DNA from 2 places in the Vibrio zhugei genome. Region 1 is predicted to be linked to the other one. Evidence: predicted binding sites of a transcription regulator. Region 1 holds the regulator's gene; the other holds the start of a gene.

Region 1 (6,722 bases):
GTCCATTCTTCTCGACGCTTGAACGTCAATAATGTGGTCAAGGTGTTAACCTTTGGTAATAACTACACCGGGTGTTCGGAAATTTGCACGCTGTTCTTAAGGCCACAATTTTGTGGTGGTTTGAATGGGCGGCTGTTGTCTAAATGTCGCTTGTTGATGCTTGCCCAGTATCCAGAGCGGTTTTCTCGTACCATTTTCGCTGAAATGCGCGGCGTATCCAATGCAGAAGGGCACTCGCCATTTTGGCAGTGGCTACAGCAGCATTTTTTCTCAATCGATTTTACTATGGCCGACTATCTAACCGGGACGGGTAAGAAAGGCTTCATTGCCGACCTTATGCCCAAGCTGCCAATTTATGTCAATTTATTAAGCCCAGAAGCGCAAGCTGTGATTGGCAAAGTCCATGAAAACACCAAACCAGCTCTACGGTTATTAGAGCAGGAAGGGTTCGTGTGCCGAAATTACATTGATATTTTCGATGGGGGACCAACGGTTGAATGTGATCGAGAGCATATTGAGTCGGTGAGGCAGTCACAGTGTTATTCGGTGGAAGTGGCAGAGCATACCAGTTGTAAAGACTATTTGCTGATCAATACCGAATTTCAACGTTTCCGAGCAACCGCCGCGAAAGCCGCGATCAATGTTGAAAATCACAGTGTGATTTTAGCGCCGGATGTGGCTCAAGCGTTATTGGTGACCACCGGAGATCTCGTCCGTGTATTAGCATGTTAGGTGAATAAGGACATATAAGGGAGACATCATGACACATTGGATTGCAGGAAAATGGCTGAGCGGTGAAGGCGCGTCGCTTTGTTCTAAGACGCCTTACGATGCGAGCATACTATGGGAGGGGAAAGGTGCCACGGCTCAACAAGTGGCGTCCGCGGTGGCGGCCGCGCGCGCGGCATTAGTCGACTGGCGACAATCCACGTTTGCTGAGCGAGAAGCTTATGTCTCGGCGTTTGTTGACGTCGTCAAGCAAAATAAAGAGCACATCGCCCAAACCATTGCTCAAGAGACAGGCAAACCCTTGTGGGAAACGCGCAATGAAGCGGCGGCCATGGTCGGTAAGGCGACCATCTCGGCTCAAGCGTATCATGAGCGCACAGGAGAGCATGCGAAAACCGTGAATGGTAATCAAGTGGTCCTTCGCCATCGCCCTTTGGGAGTCATGGCGGTGTTTGGTCCTTATAACTTCCCTTGTCATCTCCCCAATGGGCATATTATTCCAGCATTATTAGCTGGCAATACCATTGTATTTAAGCCTTCAGAACAAACCCCTTTATGTGGTGAATTAATGGTGCGTCTGTGGCAGCAAGCGGGCTTGCCTGACGGTGTCCTGAATTTGGTGCAGGGCGCGAAAGAAACTGGCATAGCATTGGCCGAGTCGAAAGGGATTGATGGGCTCTTGTTTACTGGCAGCGCGCAGACTGGACAGCTTTTGCATCGACAATTTGCCGGACAGCCGGGGAAAATGTTAGCTCTGGAAATGGGGGGCAACAATCCTTTGGTAGTTTCAAACCATTATGGTGATGTCGAAGCGACGGTTTATACGATTGTTCAATCGGCTTTTTTGAGCGCAGGTCAACGTTGTACCTGTGCACGTCGCTTATATGTACCAGAGGGGGCACATGGTGATGCGTTATTAGAGCGTTTAATTGAGGTGACTCAACGGCTTGTTATGGGCACTCCGTTCGCAGAGCCGGCGCCATTTATGGGGCCGCTGATTTCTCAAGCCGCGGCAAAGCATATCTTGCACGCGCAAGCCAAGCTCCAATCTCAAGGAGCGAGCGCGTTACTTGAGGCGCAGCAAGGAAGCCATGCGTTTGTCTCGCCGGGCATTATTGATGTCACCAAGGTGGCCGATTTACCGGATGAAGAATATTTTGGTCCTCTCTTGCAAGTGATTCGTTACCAAACCTTACCGCAGGCGGTTGATCTTGCAAATGACACTCGCTTTGGCCTGTCTGCCGGATTGATTTCTACTGAGGATAAGGAGTGGGAGTTTTTCATTACACATATTCGAGCGGGCATTGTTAATCGCAACCGAGCACTGACTGGGGCGAGCAGCGATGCGCCATTTGGTGGACCAGGAGATTCCGGTAATTTACGGCCGAGCGCTTATTATGCTGCGGATTATTGTGCGTACCCAATGGCTTCAATGGAAGGTGCGTGTACCGTACTGCCCGAGCAAAAAAGCCCAGGTCTCTCTTTCTAGCGCCGATCTCAACCTAAGGAGGCACCATGCACATCCATGATGTATTTGACGCTTTGTGGCAAGACTATACGACACGCTTATGTCCTTCTGCATTGCAAGTTCATGCTTTGTTACAAGAAGAGTCGCCCTTGATTAATGACCATATTGCTTTGCGTACTTTTGCCCATCGCGACATTGGCTTAGAGGTGCTAGCGAAGCCTTTTTTAGACTTGGGATACCAAGCTGAAGGGGATTATCATTTTGAAGCGAAGCATTTATACGCCAAGCATTTACGTCATCCCGACGCAACGCTACCTAAAGTGTTCATCAGTGAGTTGCATCTCGATGAATGCAGTCAAGCACTGCAGGCTATTGTGGCACGCTTGATTGGGCAGATTGACGATTTGCCTTGGTCAACGCCTGAGTTCTTATGGCAAGGCCGTCCTTGGGATGTGAGCTACTCGGAATACTTCGAGCTTTCTCAGGAGAGTGAGTACGCGGCGTGGGTTGCGGCTCATGGGTATGGGGCGAATCATTTTACTGTGAGTGTTAATCAATTATCGCGTTTTGCCAGCGTGGAGTCGCTTAACGATTACTTGGAGGAACAAGGTTTTACCCTCAATGATATTGGCGGCACAGTGAAAGGAACGCCACAGGTGTTACTCGAACAGTCCTCGACGATGGCGGACGAGGTCGGTGTGATCTTTTCCGACATGGATGCGAGTATTCCCGGAGGATTTTATGAGTTTGCGAAACGCTATCCGCAAGCCGATGGGCAGTTGTATCAAGGGTTTGTCGCCGCGAATGCGGATAAAATTTTCCAAAGTACTGACCGTAAAAGTTAGCGATATTACAGGCATAAAAAAACCACCGTGTAGGTGCGGTGGTTTTGATTCTACGAGATGCGTTAAAACTTAACGAGTCCCGTACACAACAATGGTTTTACCGTGGGCAGAAATCAAGTTCTGCTCTTCTAGCATTTTTAGTATACGGCCCACTGTTTCGCGAGAACACCCGACGATCTGACCGATCTCTTGGCGTGTAATCTTGATTTGCATTCCGTCTGGGTGCGTCATTGCATCAGGTTGTTTTGCTAGGTTAAGTAGCGTTTGCGCAATACGACCGGTCACGTCTAGGAAAGCGAGATCGCCCACTTTCTGACTGGTGACTTGAAGACGACTTGCCATTTGCCCAGATAGACGCATCAGAATGTCAGGGTTAACCTGAATTAACTGACGGAATTTCTTAAATGAAATTTCAGCCACTTCACAAGGTGACTTAGCACGAACCCAAGCGGTACGTTCTTGTCCTTCCTCAAAGAGACCAAGCTCACCAATAAAGTCACCTTGGTTTAAGTAGGAAAGGATCATTTCCTTGCCTTCTTCATCTTTAATCAATACCGCCACTGAACCTTTTACAATGTAGTAAAGAGTTTCAGCCTTCTCACCCGCATGAATTAACGTGCTTTTAGAAGGGTACTTATGAATGTGACAATGTGAAAGAAACCACTCTAAAGTTGGGTCGGTTTGAGGTTTACCTAGAACCATAATATCTCACTTCCTCTGCAGGGTACGCTTGCCGCTATCCATGTTTAATTTAGCGAAGCCTCATGACTTCCTAGAATAAGAAGAGTTTGGATTCACCGCAAGTTTTCTTGTGTTTCCGTTATGAAATAGTATCCTTTTTCACGCGGAATTTCTTGATTTAAATCGCTTACAAAGGGGGATTTACTGCGCAAAAACGTGCTTATGATCACGGTATGAAAAGTAAGCGGCATTTGAACAGAATGAATCACCCAATTTTTCCACTTTCGATTAATTGTTGTAGGATCGGTCGAACAATCAGTTCCATAGCAAAACTCATTTTTCCGCCCGGTACAACAATCGTATTATGCTGTGACATAAATGAACTATCAATCATAGAAAGCAGATAGGGAAAGTCGACGTGTTTGATACCGCGTAGACGAATGACCACAAAACTTTCGTCTAAACTTGGAATCCCTTTGGCATTCAGAGGGTTGGATGTGTCCACCGTCGGAACACGCTGAAAGTTGATGTGTGTACGTGAAAACTGCGGCGTGATGTATTTGAGATAGTCGTCCATAGAGCGGACAATGGAGTCCATCACCGCTTCGCGCGAATGGCCGCGGTCGCGTGTGTCACGCACGTACTTCTGAATCCATTCCAAGTTAACAATGGGGACCATGCCAATCAGAAAGTCGACGTGTTGTGCCACGTTAATATCCCCATCGACTACGCCGCCATGCAGACCTTCATAAAACAGCACATCGGTTTGTTCGGGGATGTCTTGCCATGGGGTAAATGTGCCCGGCATTTGGTTATAGGGAACCGCCTCATCAAAGCTGTGCAAATAGCGACGAATTTGTCCTGAACCATCTTTACCATACTGACGGAAAAAGTCGCCAAGCGCGGCAAAGTTATTGGCTTCAGGGCCAAAGTAACTGATATGACGGCCTTGTTCGCGCGCTTTGCGGATCGCGACGTCCATTTCAGGTCGGGTATAACGATGAAAACTATCACCTTCTACCCATGCGGGTTTCACTGACATCATATTAAACATTTTGCGAAATGCTTCGGATGTCGTTGTTGTGCCGGCTCCTGAGGAACCGGTAACGGCAATGATGGGATGTTTCGCTGACATGACAAACCTTGTCTTTTGATTCCTGATTGATAACGATGCGAATGAATCGCGTTGGATTTACTATAGCACGGAAAAACGCTCTGTCCCTGAGCACTGTTTAGAGGTCGCGTTTGATATCGACCGTTTCATGAAGTTCGGAGTACACCACAACCGCATCACCGGATTGTATTTGCTGCTTCACTTGTTGCACTTTTTGATCGAGCGTCACTTCTTGTGAGCCGTAATCCGTTCCTTCACGTAGGACAAACTCACGGATTAGATTGTCGAGTGTGTCGGCATCGATTTGTTGCCAAGGGATGATCATAATAGCCTCATAGGGAACTGAATATCACGATAGTATGTCACGATGACACACGGTTTTCAGCATCGGCGGATGCCGTGTCGTTAAGGAAATGGGCGTAATAACTCGGTAAATGTTCCTCTAACCAATAACGGGGATGTCGCCAATCACCACTGATGAAGCCAACATGTCCGCCATGCTTGGTCAGACAATAATGCAGATGACTGGGCAAGGCAAATTGCGGAATGACGGCTTCATTCATGAAAGGATCGTCTTTGGCCTGAATAAAATAGGTTGGCACCGTGATCTCGGTTAAACGCTGCATGCCCGAACATTGATGATAATAGTCAGCGGCACTCTCAAAGTGGTGTAATGGCGCCGTAATCAATTCATCAAAGTCACTGAGTTTACGAAGCTGTTTAATCGCGCGCGCCTCAATGCCCAGTCGTGGCCGCAGTAAATCGATTTTTAGCAATGCATTACGCTTTAATGAGCCCATCAGGTAACGGCGATAGACACGAGACATTCCTTGCTCGATACGCTCAGAACAAGCGGCGAGATCCAGAGGCGCTGAAATGACGGTGGCCGCATCGACAATCGGGTCTTCACGAAATCGGGCTAAATAATTGGTCAACATATTGCCCCCTAAAGAGACCCCGGCAGCGATAATGGGGCGATTGGGGCATAATCGCTTCACATGCTCAAGCGTTAATCGAGCATCGTCGGTTTCTCCGGAATGATAGGCTCTTGCCTGTAGATTGGGTCGGCCACTGCAGCCACGAAAATGCATTAGGACGGCGATCCATCCTTGTTGTTGAAAGGCGTGCATCAGTCCGTTGGCATACGGGCTCTCAAAGCTGCCCTCGAGACCGTGGAACAACACAAACACCGGTTTATTCGAGGCGCTGACATGACGATAATCCATGCTCCAAGCGAGATCGAGAAAATCGCCATCCGGTGTGTCGATGGTTTCTCGGTAGGGAGTAAATAGCGGCTGACGGCGGAAATAACGCGGTAATATGGTTTGCAAATGGGGGTTGGTCAGTCCGGCCGCTGGAGTAAACACGTCCATGATATTAAGCACCTTAGGTTAAGGGGTGTGATAATGAGCCTGTACGGGTTGTATAAAAATACGGGCTAAACGTTCTGCACCTAATTGTAGACAATATTGCTCGACGAGTTGTGGCGTCTCACAGGGATTGAGCTCTAACGTATTGATACAGTTGACGAGCGCCGTTTGTTGCTGCTTCTCCAGTTGCAGTTCGAAATGGAGGGTTTCTTTATATAAAGCATCACTCACTTGTGCTTTGAGTTTACGTCTAAGATCACGATAGTCTCGCAGTAACGCGTCAATATGTGTCAAACTGTGGGTCAGTGTGCTCCAATCTTGGGGAGCGAACGTCAACTGTGCTTCATCAAGCCATTTGAGTGTGAGTAGCAAGTTGACGTTACCATGGAAATGATTTTGTAAGTGTAAACAGGCCTCTTTGATCTCTCGCGCACTGTAATATTGCAAGCTGAATTGCCAAAGTTGATCCAGTGTTAAAAGAGGTCGCGTCTGTTTATTCATTACTGATTGTATTC
Region 2 (6,722 bases), 1.3 Mb from region 1:
CAAGAACTGTACGGATGAGCAAAGTACACATCAGCCTTTAATTCTTTTGCGATGGTTTCATGACCTGCAAACTCTCGCCCGTTATCTGCCGTAATGGTATGGACATGTTTCTTATAGGGCTTCAGTAGCTCTATTGTCGCTTTGGTGACATCATCCGCTGACTTAGATGGCACTTTCTTTACCACGTAAAATCGAGTCTTACGCTCTAAAATAGTCACCATTGCACCTGTACCATGCTTACCTAGCACAGTGTCGATTTCCCAGTCACCAAACCGCTCCTTACTGTCAACGATGCTTGGTCTATCATCAATCGAAACGGTATTTTTTATCGCTGGAGCTTTCTCTTGTTTACCTCGGCGATACCGCTTATGACCTTGTCTCAAGTGACGATATAACTTACCGCCCAAGCGTTTATCTTGAGCAACAAAGCGATAGATCCACTCATGACTGACAGATGCACCAATTTTCGTTAATACATTAGAAATCTGCTCTGGACTCCAATCTGTTTCTAAAAGAAGGCGGATAAAATCGACACGTTCCTTTGGTATTCGGTATTTACGTGCTGTTTTGCGCTTTTTGGTAGACGACATCTGGGCTTCGTTAGGGCAATAATGCTCTCCCTTCCGACCGCGTTTAAGCTCACGGTATACCGTCGAGCGGTGGCACTGAACTGTTTTAGCTATTTCAGGAACCGAAATTCCCCGTTCCAAAAGAGCAGAAATCTGGTATCTTCTGCCTTCGGTCAACTGTTGATAATTCATGGTAGTACTGCTTGTTTCTTTGGCGAGAAGAGCGTACCACTTTCAGCAGTTGGCTTCCTCTTCTACATATTTCCATGAATGTCGCACTTATTATCTGAAATCGGGGATAAAGCCTGAGGCGCATTCGGCGTCATATAACGAGTAATATCTGGGTTTAGCTCTCGTAAAATATCATCAGCAAAACGATACGATATTGGAATTAAACGAATGCGCTCCGAATGAATGTCCAAATCCATAAAATGAGGTGTTTCATTGCTCTGTAATTGCAATTGAGTCATGCCATTGTCCTTAATATCTGCGCCCAACAATAGAGCTAACTATTGTTATTTATTATTTAAGTATCATAGGACATCCCATAATACCAGTTCAGCTGTCGATTAAGAGCATGAAGTTGCCAAAAGAATTCAGTCAGGAATAAACCGAGGGGGGGTTAACACATAAAAAAAGCGCGATAATCGCGCTTTTCATGTCTTCAATATTATAACACTTCTCGTAAACGCTCTTGAGCGACTTCCACTAATAAATCAGGCTGGAATTTAGAAATGAAGCGATTACATCCGACTTTTTGAACCATCGCTTCATTGAAGCTGCCGCTCAAAGACGTATTCAGCGTAATATGCAAATCTTTCATACGCTTGTCTTGACGAATTTCACGAGTCAGACGATAACCATCCATTTCCGGCATTTCCGCATCGGTAATCAACATTAACAATTCATCATCGATATTCTTACCCGCATCACACCATGATTGTAACAAGGTTAACGCTTCTAACCCATCTCGACACTCGATAATTTCCAGGCCAAGCTGAGACAGGGTTCCTTTTACTTGATTACGCGCCGTAGAGGAGTCATCAACAATTAAAACCCGACGACCGCTCATGTAATCGAGCAACTCTCGGTCTAATACATCTTCTGAAATGGAGACGTCGTAATCGATGATCTCAGCTAACACTTTTTCGACGTCGATAATCTCAACGATATGGGAGCGATCTTTTTCTTTAAGATGAGTAATAGCGGTTAAATATGTTGAACGCCCCGTCGTTTTTGGCGGTGGTTGGATGTCACTCCACGTCGTATTAATAATATGACGAACTTGCCCCACCAAGAAACCTTGCACAGAACGATTATACTCAGTAATGATCAGATTTTGCTCAACATTCTCTTGTCGACAGGGGGGAAATCCAATCGCACTTCGCAGATCAATAACAGGGACTGATTCTCCTCGCAGAGAAGCAACGCCTGTAATGTGCATATGCGAGCCTGGTAACTTAGTTAACACCGGTACTTTGATCACTTCTTTTACTTTAAAAACGTTAATCGCAAAGTATTGGCTACTGTGTAAACTAAACAACAAGAGCTCTAAGCGGTTTTCACCAACTAAATTGGTGCGCGCATCGACCGTGTTTAAAACGCCTGACATAGGGATTCCTAACTATGGATGACCATCAATAACATTATAGCCAGATATGTAAAATGTAAAACTGACTCATCATTAATTTCATTATAATGACGAATCAACCTTCCACAACTTTCATTAATAAAACGCCATCATAAAGCGCTTGTTTAATCAAAGCGGCGCCTGGCATAGTGGCTTGTCTATAGAAACGGGACTCGGCAAGCTCTAAACCGTCTTGGTATCGAGGATAGGTTTGTTGCTCTATGCATTGCATTAATACAGGATAGAGGACATCTTTTGCCTGATTGATCACACCACCAATCAAAATCCGTTCAGGATTAAAAATATTAATAATGATGGAAAGAGCGGCGCCAAGATAGCGGCCTAAGTGTTCAATGGCATCAACCGCTACGTCATCACCTTGTGCAGCGGCATGGCAGACAGCTTCTATCGTGAGTTCATCTTGTTCGGAAAGAATCGACGTATCGCCTTGATGTAAACGCTTTTCTACATAACTTTGAATGGCTTGAGACGTTGCTACCGTTTCTAAGCAGCCGATATTACCACACTCACAACGTTTTCCATATGGGTCTATCTGAATATGACTCAAATCACCAATATGCCCCTTGCGTCCTTGTACAATGTGTCCATCGACAATGATGCCCGCTTCCACCCCATGATGGATCGACACCAACACCGAGTTATCAACATCTTGAGCGTGACCGAATAAACGCTCCGCTAGCGCCCAAGCCCGTGTATCATTGGCAACAAAAACGGGCAATCCAGTGGCATTATGAATCGCTTCGCCGATTGGCAAATCACAAATATCCGTATGCGGAATTCTGAGGATGATGCCCTCAGCAGAATTGACCAATCCTGGTACGGTAACCGCTACACTGGTCACCCGGCCAAGCAGTCCAGCATACGTATCAAAAAAATACTTAATTTCATACAGCAGGCGAGCCAGTAGATCCTCGTTATCGGTTTCATGAATATCGATTTTATTATCGACTAATACGTCGCCACCGAGCTCATGCAAGGCCAAAACCAGATAATCTTTACCAAGGCGAACCGATAAAAACTGCCATCCTTCATTCAGGGTTTGCAAGCCAATTGCCGGTCGACCTCGAGAAATGGCTTCTTGAACCGTTGTTTCATGGACTAAATGGGCATCAATGAGTTCACGGGTAATTTTAGTGATACTCGCGGGTGCGAGAGCGCTCTCTTTCGATAAGTCGATACGAGAGATGGGACCGTTTTGATCGATCAACTTATACACACGGCCAGCATTCACCTGCTTGATATGGTCAATGTGTCCGGGTTGGGCCATGTACATTATTTACTCCAAGAACGAAAAACTGTGTAATTTTTTTACTTTGCGAAGTAATTGTGAAGTCACTTGATGACTAGCCGTGACTCGTATCACGCAACAATATGGAAGTTTGCGCGCTATGTCATAGTGTAAGTACATCATCATACCCAGTTTTTTCGCCTAATCTTTAGATTCAACCAGCAAATTCTGTAAATGCCACTGGTAAATTCCCGATTCACTTCCAAACTTAAATGGCATTACTTCTCTATTCTTTTGACAACCCGCATCGTCATCCATCATCAGGAGCAGGTTATGACAACGGCACAAAGAAGAACAAAAATTGTGACAACATTAGGCCCATCCACTGACAAAGAGGACATATTAGAAGCCATTATTAACGCTGGAGCCAATGTTGTACGCATGAACTTTTCCCACGGCAGTGCAGATGATCATAAACGCCGTGCAGAGCAAGTACGACGTATTGCGAAAAAGCTCGGCCGAACCGTCGCCATATTAGGTGATCTGCAAGGCCCGAAAATTCGTGTATCGACTTTTGAACACAATCGAATAGAACTGAATGAAGGCGACCACTTTATTCTTGATGCCGATATGGCGCCTGGGCAAGGTAATCAGTCGGCGGTAGGCATCGACTACAAACGCTTACCACAAGATGTACAGCGTGATGATTTATTGATGTTGGATGATGGCCGAGTGCAACTCAAAGTGCTCAAGGTGGAAGGACCTAAAATCTATACAGAAGTCATCATTGGCGGGATACTCTCCAACAATAAAGGCATCAACAAGAAAGGGGGCGGCCTGTCTGCCGATGCACTGACCGAGAAAGATAAACGGGATATCGTGCTAGCCGCTGAAATCGATGTCGATTACCTCGCAATTTCCTTCCCTCGTAATGGTGAAGACATGAAATATGCGCGCCGTTTAGCCAAAGAAGCGGGACTCAACACGCGTATGGTCGCGAAAGTCGAACGTGCAGAGACGGTGTCTAGTGATGAGAATATCGATGACATTGTGATGGAATCGGATGTCATCATGGTGGCTCGTGGGGATTTGGGGGTGGAAATTGGCGATCCTGAGTTGATCGGCGTACAAAAAAAATTAATTACACGTGCGAAGAATTTAAATCGTGTCGTCATCACGGCCACACAAATGATGGAATCAATGATCGCCAACCCAATGCCTACTCGAGCCGAGGTGATGGACGTTGCCAACGCCGTATTAGATGGTACCGATGCAGTCATGCTTTCCGGTGAAACGGCGGCTGGCCTTTACCCTGTTGAGACGGTGGAAGCGATGGCGGCTGTCTGTATTGGCGCTGAAAAAATGATTGAGTCTAACAATCAGAGTTATCGTATATCCGGTTCATTCGCCACCGAACAAGAAGCCATTGCCATGTCGACCATTTACGCCGCCAATCATTTGGATGGCGTTCAAGCGATGGTCACGTTCACAGAATCCGGTCGCACCGCGTTAATGACCTCTCGTCTCAATACGACGTTTCCTATCTTTGCACTCTCACGCAATCACGCCGCGCTCAATCGCTGTGCGTTGTATCGTGGTGTCACACCTTTTCATTTTGACGGGGCAGAACAAGTGGGCCATGAACTGGCACAAAATGCGCTAGAGGCGTTAAAAGAGGCAGGATTACTGGAGTTTGGTGATTTGGTGATCATCACCCAAGGGGACATTACCAATGTCGAAGGCACCACGAACTGCATGCGTATATTACCCGTGTTGTAATAGACACAGCCTTGTTCACGCGTTTACGCGACAATGTCAAAGAGCCTCCATCTCGGCAGGCTCTTTATGTGCTGGACTGTGACTGCCCTGTCACACAATTACAGATTCATCGGATCGACATCGTTGATGTCGAGATGATCCAATATGGTACGAGCTGACCACTTAGATACGGCTGTTTGATATTGAGCGATAAAACGCTTTCCTGCTTCCATCCCCAACTCATAGTCATTAATTAAATCTTCACGGCGACTCAGCAAAGAGCTCGACTTAAGTGGCTCGCTGGGCGCGATTTGAATAATAAACGTATCGTCTGGAGGCGACGTTAAAAATTCTTGCGTTAACCCATACGTTTGATAGTGCACCATCAACATATCTGCTAACCCCGAATCAAACTTGTCTCCTAACAAATAACTCAGACGATAGATATCATCCGCACCAAACATCCAACGTCCACCATTCATCACATTCAGGCCTTGCGCTCTCGCTTTGCCTTTATGTTGCTGCACAAACGACTGCCAGTCTCGCTTCCATTCTTGCAACTTGGTTTGCCACTGGAGTTGAATGCTATTGAGTGAATCTTTAAACCAAGCCACTTTGCGACTTTCTATGTCATTTTCTAACTGTGTTTGCAACGTGTCTTCAACACACTCGGTGCGTACCACCGTAATAAAACGTGCATCACGTCGCCACGCTTCTTGAACGGGAATTGCCGCCGACACCCCACCATCAACGTAATCGTATCCTTTAATGGGTACCACGCCTTGATAAAGTCTGGGGATAGCACACGTTGCTGCCAGCACCGCACGCCAGTCTTCTCCCATCATCGGTAAATAATGATCTTCTAGGTCTGAAGTATTCGTAGCCGCAGCAAACGCCCGTCGATTCTTACTGCGTAACATCTCGCGCCCAGTCGAAATATCCAACCGATAAGGGTCGATTTGAATTTGGTCAAACGCCCAATCCAAATTCATATACTGTTTGCGTCGGATATAACTGAAGAGGTGAAAAAACTCGGGATTGGTCGTCAGTTCTGTAATAAAGGATTTACCTAACCCTTCTTGACGACAAATAAATGGACATAAATTCAATGCACCCGCTGACGTACCAAAATACTCATCAAAGGGATCAAACTTAGCCTGTAAAAATGCATCAAATACGCCGGCGGTAAAGATGCCACGTTGGCCCCCGCCTTGAGCAACCAACGCACTTTTTCCACTGATAAATCTGGATAACTGATCGTTATCAATACTTTCACTAGCGGGACAAATGGTTCCACTATTACGCCCCATCTGCGCACTCCTGATATTGGCTTACATAATCGCTATTAAACCAGCTCCTATGAAGACAATAAAGGAAATGGCGGTAATAACGAGAGACATTTTTAGATTAAAGTTCATTGTACACTCCTATTGATACATTCAAACGATAAAATTGACGCAGTTATCGCTCAATAATAGCGGATACTATGCAACGAAAAGCTTAATCATAGTCACAG

The links. The regulator CRP, encoded in region 1, controls carbon source genes, mostly activating them, when cyclic AMP is high. The targets are predictions, from matches to a motif close to TGTGANNNNNNTCACA.
Region 2: mlc (sugar metabolism global transcriptional regulator Mlc) is a predicted target of CRP. The motif match lies at 3,569-3,584, and genes of this name have one in related genera.

What each region holds. Positions count from the first base shown of each region.
Region 1 covers NZ_CP033078.1:2,566,430-2,573,151, reverse strand. Annotated here, with positions in the region: gene astA (arginine N-succinyltransferase) at 1-732, shown strand, start outside; gene astD (succinylglutamate-semialdehyde dehydrogenase) at 761-2,218, shown strand; gene EAE30_RS17100 (DUF1338 domain-containing protein) at 2,245-3,042, shown strand; gene crp (cAMP-activated global transcriptional regulator CRP) at 3,112-3,744, opposite strand; gene EAE30_RS17090 (phosphoribulokinase) at 3,989-4,858, opposite strand; gene EAE30_RS17085 (YheU family protein) at 4,956-5,162, opposite strand; gene EAE30_RS17080 (hydrolase) at 5,200-6,210, opposite strand; gene EAE30_RS17075 (TIGR02444 family protein) at 6,229-6,708, opposite strand; gene EAE30_RS17070 (ABC transporter ATP-binding protein) at 6,708-6,722, opposite strand, start outside.
Region 2 covers NZ_CP033078.1:995,756-1,002,477, reverse strand. Annotated here, with positions in the region: gene EAE30_RS09935 (IS30 family transposase) at 1-761, opposite strand, end outside; gene EAE30_RS09930 (hypothetical protein) at 824-1,039, opposite strand; gene EAE30_RS09925 (chemotaxis protein CheV) at 1,240-2,181, opposite strand; gene mlc (sugar metabolism global transcriptional regulator Mlc) at 2,276-3,493, opposite strand; gene pyk (pyruvate kinase) at 3,782-5,227, shown strand; gene EAE30_RS09910 (patatin-like phospholipase family protein) at 5,326-6,516, opposite strand; gene cydH (cytochrome bd-I oxidase subunit CydH) at 6,538-6,624, opposite strand.